2 regions of the Pantoea sp. PA1 genome follow, and region 1 is predicted to be linked to the other one. Evidence: predicted binding sites of a transcription regulator. Region 1 holds the regulator's gene; the other holds the start of a gene.
What was found. The regulator PurR, encoded in region 1, represses purine synthesis genes. The targets are predictions, from matches to a motif close to CANGCAAACGTTTGCNTG.
Positions count from the first base shown of each region.

Region 2: the regulator PurR is predicted to act here: its motif matches at 3,136-3,153, upstream of AC1V0D_RS19090 (NCS2 family permease).

Region 1 is NZ_JBXGEE010000001.1:975,440-980,986, forward strand. Features, by position in the region: gene punC (purine nucleoside transporter PunC) at 1-644, opposite strand, end outside; gene punR (DNA-binding transcriptional activator PunR) at 751-1,656, shown strand; gene purR (HTH-type transcriptional repressor PurR) at 1,653-2,678, opposite strand; gene cydH (cytochrome bd-I oxidase subunit CydH) at 2,960-3,049, shown strand; gene AC1V0D_RS04830 (C40 family peptidase) at 3,097-3,885, opposite strand; gene AC1V0D_RS04835 (Grx4 family monothiol glutaredoxin) at 4,251-4,586, shown strand; gene rnt (ribonuclease T) at 4,630-5,298, opposite strand; gene gloA (lactoylglutathione lyase) at 5,418-5,547, opposite strand, start outside.
Region 2 is NZ_JBXGEE010000006.1:85,233-90,779, reverse strand. Features, by position in the region: gene glyQ (glycine--tRNA ligase subunit alpha) at 1-269, opposite strand, end outside; gene AC1V0D_RS19105 (acyltransferase) at 490-1,485, shown strand; gene AC1V0D_RS19100 (GlxA family transcriptional regulator) at 1,470-2,402, opposite strand; gene yieH (6-phosphogluconate phosphatase) at 2,411-3,070, opposite strand; gene AC1V0D_RS19090 (NCS2 family permease) at 3,223-4,536, shown strand; gene AC1V0D_RS19085 (4'-phosphopantetheinyl transferase family protein) at 4,578-5,327, opposite strand; gene AC1V0D_RS19080 (malonic semialdehyde reductase) at 5,505-5,547, opposite strand, start outside.

The DNA of each region.
Region 1 (5,547 bases):
CAGGCGGAGTAGATCAGTACGTTACCGCTGTAGACGCGGGATTTAAGCAGCGTGAAGAAGCCCGGCTGTGCCCCTTTCTCCTGCGGAGCGGGTTTCACCGTGGGCAGACGCAGCGTGACCAGAATCAGCGCCACCGCAATCAGGGTCAGCACCAGGAAAATCGAACGCCAGTGGAAATGGCCGATCAGCCATGCCCCAAGCAGCGGTGCCAGCGCCGGTGAGAGGGCCACCAGCGGCATGATCGTGGCGAACACTTTGCTGGCGCGCGCCGCCGGATAGCGGTCGATGACCAGCGCCTGCCAGCTTACGGCGGCAGCACAGACGCCTATCGCCTGAATGAAGCGCAGCGCCAGCATCAGAAAGATATCATTCACCCACAGCATACCCGCACAGCCAGCGGCGAACAGTGCCAGCCCGGCCAGCAGCACGGGTTTACGGCCGATGCGATCGGAGAGCGGGCCCCAGAAGAGCTGACCACAGGCGAAGCCGGCCAGAAACAGACTCATGCTGGCGCTGATCAGGCCGGGCGAGGTGCGGAACGTCTCCTGCATCGCGCCAAAGGCGGGCAGGTACATATCGGTGGCTAAAAAGCCCAGCATGCTGAGCAGAGCGAGGTAGGGCATAAATCCTATATTCGACAACATCAGATTCTCATTTTGCAGGGTAAACGCGGCAGAGTGTAAAAGGTGCGTTTGCGGCTGTGAAACGGTAATATTTGCCGGTTGCTGTTAAAATTTTTGAAGGCAGATTATGTGGTCAGAGTATGCACTGGAAGTGGTTGACGCGGTTGCACGCGGGGGCAGTTTCAGCGCCGCCGCGCAGGAGTTACATCGGGTGCCGTCTGCCATCAGCTATACGGTTCGCCAGCTGGAAACCTGGCTGGCGGTGCCGCTGTTTGAGCGTCAGCACCGTGAAGTGGTACTGACCCCGGCGGGGGAGCATTTTGTCAGGGAAGGGCGCAGCGTCATCAAAAAAATGCTCGCAACCCGGCAGCAGTGTCAGCAGCTGGCTAACGGCTGGCGCGGACAGCTAAGCATTGCCGTTGATCGCATCGCCAAACCGCAGCGTACCCGGCAGCTGGTTAACGATTTTTATCGCCACTTTCCGGACATGGAGCTGCACATCAGTTATGAGGTCTTCAACGGGGTCTGGGATGCCCTGGCCGATGGCCGGGTCGATGTCGCGATTGGCGCGACCCAGGCGATACCGGTTGGCGGACGGTTTGCGTTCCGGGATATGGGGAAGCTCAACTGGCGCTGCGTGGTGGCACCCGACCATCCTCTGACGCAGGCGACCCGGATTGATGATGACACGCTGCGTCACTGGCCGTCGCTGGTGCTGGAGGATACGTCACGGGCGCTGCCGCGGCGCATGACGTGGACGCTGGACAATCAGCGCAGGCTGGTGGTGCCGGAATGGCAAACCGGGCTGGAGTGTGTGCAGGCGGGATTGTGCGTGGCGATGGTGCCGGGCCATCTGGCCCGGCCACTGCTCGACAGCGGCGCGCTGGTGGAACTGACGCTGCCGCAGGCGTTTCCGGACAGCCCCTGCTGTGTCAGCTGGGCAGAGGATCGCGCATCACCGGCAACAGGCTGGTTACTCAGCTATCTGGGTGATGCGCAAACGCTTAATCAGGAGTGGTTAAGCGAGGATTAACGGCGATAGTCGCGGAACGGACCATCCGCAACTGAACGGCGTTCAATCAGCGTGGGATGGACTTCAATCGTTTGTGACACTTCGCGCTTGCTGGTGATGCGATCAAGCAGCATATCCAGCGCCTTCTCACCCAGCTGAGCCTTGGGCTGATGGACGGTGGTCAGTGCAGGCGCAAAATAGCGCGCGTTGCGCACATTGTCATAACCGATCACCGAAATGTCCTGCGGAACGCGCAGACCCATCTCGTCAGCGGCGCAAATCGCCCCCATAGCCATGATGTCGCCACCGCAGAACACCGCCGTCGGGCGCTGCTTCTGCGACAGGATCTGCTGCATCGCCTGATAGCCCGACTCCGGCTCAAAGTCACCCTGCACAATCCACTCGGCGCGCGGCTGAATGCCCGCCTCTTCCAGCGCCTTAAGGAAACCGGCATGACGTCCGCCCCCGGTGTTGCGCTCCATCTGACCGGGGATGGCGCCGATGTCGCGGTGGCCGCGCTCAATCAGATAGCGTCCCGCCAGATAGCCACCCTGGAAGGCGTTATCCAGCACCGTATCGGTGAAGTCGGCACGCGACTCGCCCCAGTCCATCACCACCATCGGGATATTGCGGTTCTCTTCCAGCATCTGCAGCAGGTCGTCCGGGTATTCAGAGCACATGACCAGCAGGCCATCGACGCGCTTCTGCGCCATCATGCTGAGGTAGGCGCGCTGTTTTTGCAGATCGTTATGCGCATTCCCCAGAATCAGCGTATAGCCTTTGTCAAAACAGTGATTCTCGACCGCTTCGATAATCTCAGCGAAATAGGGCGCTTCGCTGGAGGTGGCCAGCAGCCCCAGCGTCCGGGTGTGATTCACCTTCAGGCTGCGCGCCACGGCGCTCGGCGAGTAGTGCAGTTCCTTGATCGCCTGCCAGACCGCATCGCGCGTCTCTTCAGCCACGAAGCGGGTTTTATTGATGACGTGCGAAACCGTGGTCGTGGAGACGCCAGCGCGTTTTGCCACATCTTTAATTGTTGCCATGAAAATCGGACTCCAGGACTTATCTAACTGTATGATAAGCGTAGTGTTAAACGTTTGCGTCTGCTCAGGGTATTTTCCGCAAAAATGCCGTGTTATGGCGCATTAAACCGGCGGCCGACGGAGAATAAATGCCTGAAAAAGTGCGCAAACGGAATCAGGGCTGCGCGCGTTGCGCAACAAGGGCGGGATTCTAACAAGGCTGAACGGATAAAACGAGATTTTTACCCACGGCTGTGGGAAAATAGAATAACCACAATGATTACGTGGTTAAAGAGCAACCCATGAGTACCGATCTTAAACTGGCGTTAATGACCACTGTCGGCTGCCTGCTGATGATTGTGGCCTTTAGTTTTACCGCTGTACTGCACTGATAAAAAAGCCGGGACTTCTCTCGGCTTTTTTCTGACACTGCATCAGCTCAGCGAATGGTTTTCGGCGTCATTACACGACGCGCACCTATGTAGTGACGCTGCCAGTAATCTTCCCCTAACGCACTGATCTGAATATCTTTGCCGGTACGCGGTGACTGAATAAACTTGCCGTCACCCAGGTAAACCCCGACGTGATCCGCGGTTCCGCGGCCATTAATGCGGAAGAAGACCAGATCGCCTTTTTCCAGTGACTCACGTTTGATAGGGGCAGCGTCACGCAGGTGATACATCTCGTTAGCGGTGCGCGGAATTTTAAACTTCACCAGATCTTTATAGGCGTACCAGACCAATCCGCTGCAGTCGAAGCCGGTGTGGGGGGAGGTGCCGCCCCACTGATAAGGTTTGCCCAGCTGGCCCATGAGCTTGGTCATCGCTGTTTCACGCGCTTTCTGGTAGCGCTGACGGTGAGATTTGCTCATTTTAATGGTGCCGGTCTCGCTGGCATCCGCGTTTTTCAGCAGGCGCTGGTGGCCGTAGCGTTTTTTCTCTTTGGTGCTGAGTCGGGCGGTCTTAAGCGAGGTTTTTTTGGCAGGTGTCTGTTTAGCGGTCAGTTCAACTTTTTTCTGTTTTTTCGTTTTGAGCTTCTGAACCGGGCTGAGACGGGTTTTTTTTGTCGTGGTTTTCACCACGCGACGTTTGCGGCGCTCATCCTCGCGCGCACTCTTTTTCTCTGCTTTATGCGTACTGACGTTCACCGGAGCGTGCGGAGACGCGGCGGCGATGTTGAAGAACAGTTGCGCAAAGGCCAGCATAAAAAGCGTAATGATTAAACGCATAGTCCATTAAGTAGTTAAGTTGTCAGGGCCACTACGCACCGCGACAAAGTTGAGATTAATCTGATCCAGGATCAGCGCCGAAGCCATTCTAGTCCAGTTCTTTTAAAAACTGTAATGCCTTTTATTGTTAATCTTTGCAACCCACGCGATTGTGCTGAAAATGAACATTTTCAGCGTCTTATATCAACGAAATTATTACGAATTATTAATCTGTTACCGGCTGTTAATAATCAGGAATTCACGCTGTGCCTGTCATGACTTAACCAGGATGGCGATTTCAGCAGGCAGCGATCAAAATCTCGTTTTCAGTCACGCTGCGAAGTCGCTACAATAAACAAACACGAAGTGACGAATTAAGGAAGGCAATTATGAGTACTGTAGAAAAAATTCAGCGCCAGATCGCAGAAAACCCGATCCTGCTGTACATGAAAGGTTCTCCGAAGCTGCCAAGCTGCGGCTTCTCTGCACAGGCGGTGCAGGCACTGTCAGCCTGCGGTGAGCGTTTTGCTTACGTGGATATTCTGCAGAACCCGGACATTCGTGCAGAGCTGCCAAAGTACGCCAACTGGCCAACTTTCCCGCAGCTGTGGGTAGACGGTGAACTGGTCGGTGGATGCGACATCATCGTTGAGATGTTACAGCGTGGTGAACTGCAGTCGCTGATTAAAGAGACCGCAGAAAAATTTAAAGAAGCAGAATAAAAAAAGGCCGACGCAATGTCGGCCTTTTTCGTTGTGGCATTCCTCAGACGGAGGCGCTGGTGTCTGCATCGCCTTCGGCAAAGGGCAGGGGCCAGCCACCTAACCGCTTCCAGCGATTCACCAGCTCACAGAACAGCGTTGCGGTCTGCTGCGTATCATACAGCGCCGAGTGTGCCTGACTGCTGTCAAACTCCATTCCCGCAGCGATACACGCCTTCGCCAGCACGGTCTGACCCAGCACCAGCCCACTCAGGGCTGCCGTGTCAAAGGTCGCAAAGGGGTGGAACGGGTTGCGTTTCAGGCTGGCACGTTCAGCCGCCGCAGACATAAAGTTCAGGTCAAACGTGGCGTTGTGCGCCACCATGATGGCGCGATTGCAGCCGCTGTCCTTGATCCCCTTGCGCACCATTTTAAAAATGGCGTGCAGCGCTTCATATTCACTGACGGCACCGCGCAGCGGATTAGCGGGATCGATACCGGTAAAGGCCAGCGCTTCAGGGTGCAGCAGCGAGCCGACAAAAGGTTCGACGTTAAAATGCAGCGTCTGGTCTGTCTGAATCCATCCCTCTTCATCCATTTTCAGCGTGATAGCGGCAATTTCCAGTAACGCATCGGTTTGTGCGTTGAAACCGGCGGTTTCCACGTCGATGACCACCGGATAGAAGCCACGGAAACGTTGATTGAGTGCATTAGGGGAATTCGATTCAGACATCAGGATCTCGTTGCAGGAAAAGGGCAGCGCGCATTATGGCAAAAAACGGGGCCGGGTGCAGCAGATGAAGCGCAGAGAAGGGGATTCAGCCCGCCCGGGAGGGCAGGCTGGCGGCAGGATCAGTTGCCGAGGCCTTTACCGGCATCTTTGTTTTCGATCAGCTCGATTTTGTAGCCGTCCGGATCTTCAACAAAAGCGATAATGGTGGAGCCACCCATCACCGGGCCCGCTTCACGCGTCACGTTACCG
Region 2 (5,547 bases), on a different contig from region 1:
GAAGGTTTGATGATTACCTGGAACTGGTAGTAGTGCTGTAAACGGTTCGGGTTTTCACCGTAGCGGCCATCGGTAGGACGGCGTGATGGCTGCACGTAGGCGGCGGCAATCGGCTCCGGGCCCAGTGCGCGCAGGCAGGTCATCGGGTGTGAAGTGCCAGCGCCCACTTCCATGTCCAGCGGTTGAACAATGGTGCAGCCCTGACGCGCCCAGTAATCCTGCAAGGTCAGGATCAGCCCCTGAAAGGTCTTGGTATCAAACTTTTGCATGTTAAGTGTGCACGCGCTTCGGTTGGATTAAAAAAAGAGGCCGACAGTATACCCTTTGACCGCGCGATGTGCAGCCGTAAATCCCGGACGATAGCGGCCCGTTTAAGGGGGATTCAGCACGCTGGTGTACAGAGGGGTCTGAATCCTGCTGGCGGCAGTTGTTGCACTGGTCGCATTTGGCTACCCTTTCCCGCACGGACGCTATGCGCAAGAGGACGCTATGCCGCAGAAGATTTACTGGATCGATAATTTACGCGCGGTTGCCTGCCTGATGGTGATCGTCATTCACACCACCACCTGGTACATCACCGGGCCGATGGCGGTAAAGGGGGTCGCCTGGGATGCCGCTAATCTGCTGAACTCGGCCTCACGCGTCTGCGTTCCGCTCTTCTTTATGATCTCCGGCTACCTCTTTTTCGGTGAGCGCAGCGCCCAGCCGCGCCATATGCTCCGGCTGGTTCTCTGCCTGCTGTTCTACAGCGCCGTGTCACTCGCCTATATCACCTGGCTGACCCCCATCAGCGAAGGGCGATCGATCCTGAAGATGCTGCAGAAGCCGGTGTTTTATCACCTCTGGTTCTTCTTTGCGCTGATCGGTATCTATCTGCTGTCGCCGCTGATTCAGGTGAAAACGGTGCAGGCGCGCTATGTGGCGCTGCTGGTACTGGTGCTGGCGGTGCTGGCCAACCCGAATACGGTCAGCCAGTCGCTGGGCCCCTTTCATTTTCTGCCGGTGAATCTCTATGTCAGTGGCGACAGTATCTACTATCTGCTCTATGCACTGCTGGGGCGGGCTATCGGTTCGATGGAGACCACCCGGCGCGGCCTGACACCGCTCGCCGCCGGGCTGTTTATCGCCTGTGTGGCGGGCATTACCCTCGGCACCAAAAAGGCGCTGATCGTTAATGGCGCGTTTAACGATACCTGGTATCTCTACTGCGGACCGCTGGTGTTTATCGCCGCGATTAGCCTGCTGGTGGTGTTTAAAAACTGTCTCAACCAGCGCACCCTGCCCGGTTTTTCGCTGATTGCGCGCTATTCACTGCCGATCTACGGCTTTCACGCGCTGTTTATCCACTATCTGCGCACGCATCACTACGATGACATGTCACGCCCGTGGCTCGACCTGCCCTGGGTGTTCGGGCTGACGCTGGGCGGCAGCCTGCTGCTGGGCATGGCACTGAAACGCGTCGACACCCGTCACTTTGTCAGCTGATCGGCTTCGCGCTGACGGGCGCGTCGTAGCTGGCGCGCCGATGAAAATCCTGCCGCCAGCGCCGCTTTCTCGGCGGACTCTCCCTGCTGCTGCCGCTGACGCGCCACGCCCACCCGCAGCTGTTCGTGATACTCACGCACGCTGATCCCCAGATGCTGACGAAAGAGCCGTGCCAGATGGCGACTGCTGACGTGCGTGCGTCCGGCCAGTTCGGTCAGCGTCCAGCCATGCTCAGGATGGGCAATCATCAGATCCTGCGCCCGGTGAATGGCGGGATGGAGATGGTTGCGGTAACGCAGCCACGGCGAGAGCTGCGGATCATCACCGGCGCGCCGAAACCAGACCACCATTTCGCGCGCCACCGCCAGCGCCGTGGGCGTGTCGCAGAGCTGATTAATCAGATGCAGCGCCAGGTCGATACCCGCCGTGATGCCCGCGCTGGTCCAGATGTTCCCGTGCCCGACAAAGACACGGTTCTCTTTGACCCGTGCGCGCGGGGCGGCCGCTTTCAGACGGGCAATCACATCATGATGCGTCGTGCATTCAACCTCATCCAGCAGCCCCGCCTGCGCGGCCAGCAGGGCACCTGAGCAGACGCAGACCAGCATACAGGTCTGCGCGCGCAGCGCAGCCTGCTGCCGGATCAGCCACTGGCGCGCCTCGGCGGCCTGCGGCGTGGCGAAGCAGTGCCGGGAGTCATAGACGCCCGGCACCACCAGCAGACTGTCGGCGGGAAGCTGCTCCGGCAGCGGTTCGATGCCGCCAATGGTCATGCCGGTGGAGCAGACAACCTCCGGCTGCGGGCCAATGTAGCGCAGCGTAAAATGATCGCCCGCCAGTTTCAGCGTCTCGGCCGGACCGGTCAGATCCAGCACCATGACGCCAGGCAGGGTTAAAAACCAGACGGTGTGACTCATGGGCCGCGCTACACCAGATCCCAGCCACGGGCGCGCCACAGCGCAGGCAGCTGCGCCATGTCATCGAAGCGCGTCACCAGCGGATGATCCAGTTCCGGGTTATGCGCGTCTGCGCAGTAGTAGTAGACCGGAATCCCGGCGGCGATCCCGGCGCGGGCGCCCGCTTCGGAGTCATCCACCAGAATGCAGCGCTCAATCGGCACCTGCATCTGCTCCGCCGCGTGGTACATCAGTTCCGGATCGGGCTTCCAGTGCAGAATGTCATAGCCACTGTAGAGGTGCTCAGCAAACAGCGGCAGCATGCCGGTTAATCCCAGCGAGTGCTGCATCTTCTTTACGGTTCCGTTTGAGACCACGCACATCGGCACCCTGATCTGCTCCACCAGCGCTTTCGCACCGGCGATCGGCTGCAGCTGCTGGTCGAACAGTCGCGCCACTTCCGCGCGGTAGGCGGTTTCGACCTCCTCCATCGGCAGAGATACCTGATGCGCCTCACCCACATCACGAATGATGTCGTAAAGTTTGACGCCCTTATACTTTTCAAACATCTCCTGCAGCGACAGCGTCAGGCCATAGCGGGCAAAGGTATTCACGTAGGCCTGGGTGCAGAGCAGTTCACTGTCCACCAGCGTGCCATCGCAATCAAAAAAGACGCATTCTACTGACATCAGATTCTATCCTTCGATTCAGGTGTGGGTTCCTCACTTTACCGCACTCCGTACAGATTGCGAGACTGGCAATCGGTTGCGAAAAATCATTGTATTGCCCCGGTAAAATCGCCAGGATACGCGCCGATGATTTTTTCTTCTGGATGGATGGCATGAGCAAGCAAGGCGTTTTGCAGCGCATTTTCAGGCTGCAGGAACATGGCACCACGGTGCGTACCGAAGTGATCGCGGGTATCACCACCTTTCTGACGATGGTCTATATCGTCTTCGTCAATCCGCAGATCCTGGGCGTCGCGGGCATGGATACGCAGGCGGTGTTTGTCACCACCTGTCTGATTGCCGCCTTCGGCAGCATTCTGATGGGCCTGTTTGCCAATCTGCCGGTAGCGCTGGCACCCGCTATGGGACTGAACGCCTTTTTCGCTTTTGTGGTGGTCGGGGCAATGGGGTATTCCTGGCAGGTCGGCATGGGCGCCATTTTCTGGGGTGCAGTCGGCCTGCTGATCCTGACGCTGCTTCGGGTCCGCTACTGGATGATTGCCAATATCCCGCTTAGCCTGCGCGTCGGCATTACCGCCGGGATCGGCCTTTTTATCGCCATGATGGGGCTGAAGAATGCGGGCATTATCGTGCCTAATCCCGATACCCTGGTGGCCGTCGGCAACCTGACCTCGCACAGCGTGCTCCTGGGCGCGCTGGGCTTCTTTATTATCGCCATTCTGGCGTCGCGTAATATCCACGCGGCGGTGCTGATCTCCATGGTGATCACCACGGCTATCGGCTGGATGCTGGGCGATGTGAAGTTTGTCGGCCTCTTCTCCGCGCCACCGTCGGTAACGTCGGTGGTCGGTCAGGTCGATATCAAAGGCGCATTCAACATCGGCATGGCCGGGGTGATCTTCTCCTTTATGCTGGTCAATCTGTTCGACTCCTCCGGCACGCTGATTGGCGTCACCGATAAAGCGGGCCTGACCGATGAAACCGGCACCTTCCCGCGCATGCAGCAGGCGCTGTATGTCGACAGCATCAGTTCAGTGAGTGGCGCGCTGGCGGGCACCTCCTCGGTGACCGCCTATATTGAGAGCTCCTCCGGGGTGGCGATTGGTGGCCGTACCGGCCTGATGGCGGTCGTCACCGGCCTGCTGTTCCTGCTGGTGACGTTCCTGTCACCACTGGCGGCCATGGTGCCGGCTTACGCCGCGGCGGGCGCGCTGATTTACGTGGGTGTGCTGATGACGGCCAGCCTGTCGCGCGTGCGCTGGGATGACTTAACCGAAGCCGTTCCGGCATTTGTCACCGCCGCCATGATGCCGTTCAGCTTTTCTATCACCGAAGGCATTGCGCTGGGGTTTATCGCGTACTGCGTGATGAAGCTGGGCACCGGGCGCTGGCGTGAAATCAGCCCCTGCGTGGTGATTGTTGCCCTGCTGTTCGTACTGAAGATTGTCTTTATCGACGCGCACTGAGCGCTGTGACTGAGCGCCGCAACCCACCGGTTGCGGCGTTGTCACATCTCAGGATGCAGATTGCGCTCGCTGGGCAGGCTGGTCAGCCGCAGCGCATGCGGCCCGATATTGGGCTTGCCCATCTCCATTTCCCGTAATGCGCGCCACTGAAAGGCGTTATCCATCTCCCACAGATAGAGCCGCTGGGTCGCGGATGAGAGCGCACACGACCAGACCAGCACAGGCTCTGCATCGCAGACCACCTGAATATCGGGATAGAGCGACGACCGCAGCCGCCCTGCACCCGGCAGCAGACGCAGCGAATCCAGCCCCCGATCGCCCTCTCCCGTCAGCTTGAGAATGCTCTGGCGCAGCGTCCAGATCTGGGTCACCGCTTCCATCGCATCCTGCTGGGCATTGATCCAGGCGATTTCGCCGGAGGTCAGCCCCTGAATCAGCTGCTCCTGCGTCTGACGGCTCCGCGCATGCACAATCTCCATATCCAGACCGGCACGCCCGCCCTCTTCGGCCAGCAGCACCCCTACGGTATTACCCGCATAGGCGATGCTGAAATCGGGCAGATCGCGGTCGGCAAAGGCGGGCCGTCCGTTATCCTGAATGGTTAAGCGCGGCAACTCATTGATGCCATAAATCCGCTGCATCAGCTGTGCCAGCAGGATACGCGCGGCAAGGAAGCGTCCACGGCGTTTGTCAGCAAACTGCTGTGCCGTGTCCCGGATTGCCTGGGGAATGTGCATCTCACTGGCCGGGAAACCGGGGTCACCCGTCCAGCGTACAAAATGACCAGCCATCTGTCGCTCCGTGAAAATGGTCAGATAATCATCAGAGGCATTGTAAGAATTTTCTTAACTTAATGCACCCGGCAACGCACGGATTGGGCTAAATTCGGAATAGGACGAACGGAGAGCACAGAGCAGGCGGGAGCGCCTGGGAGAAGCGTCGCGATGCGGATCGCGACGCGGGTAGCATCAGGCGAAACGGCTTGCCTGCTCAAAGCTCAGACGCGGCAGG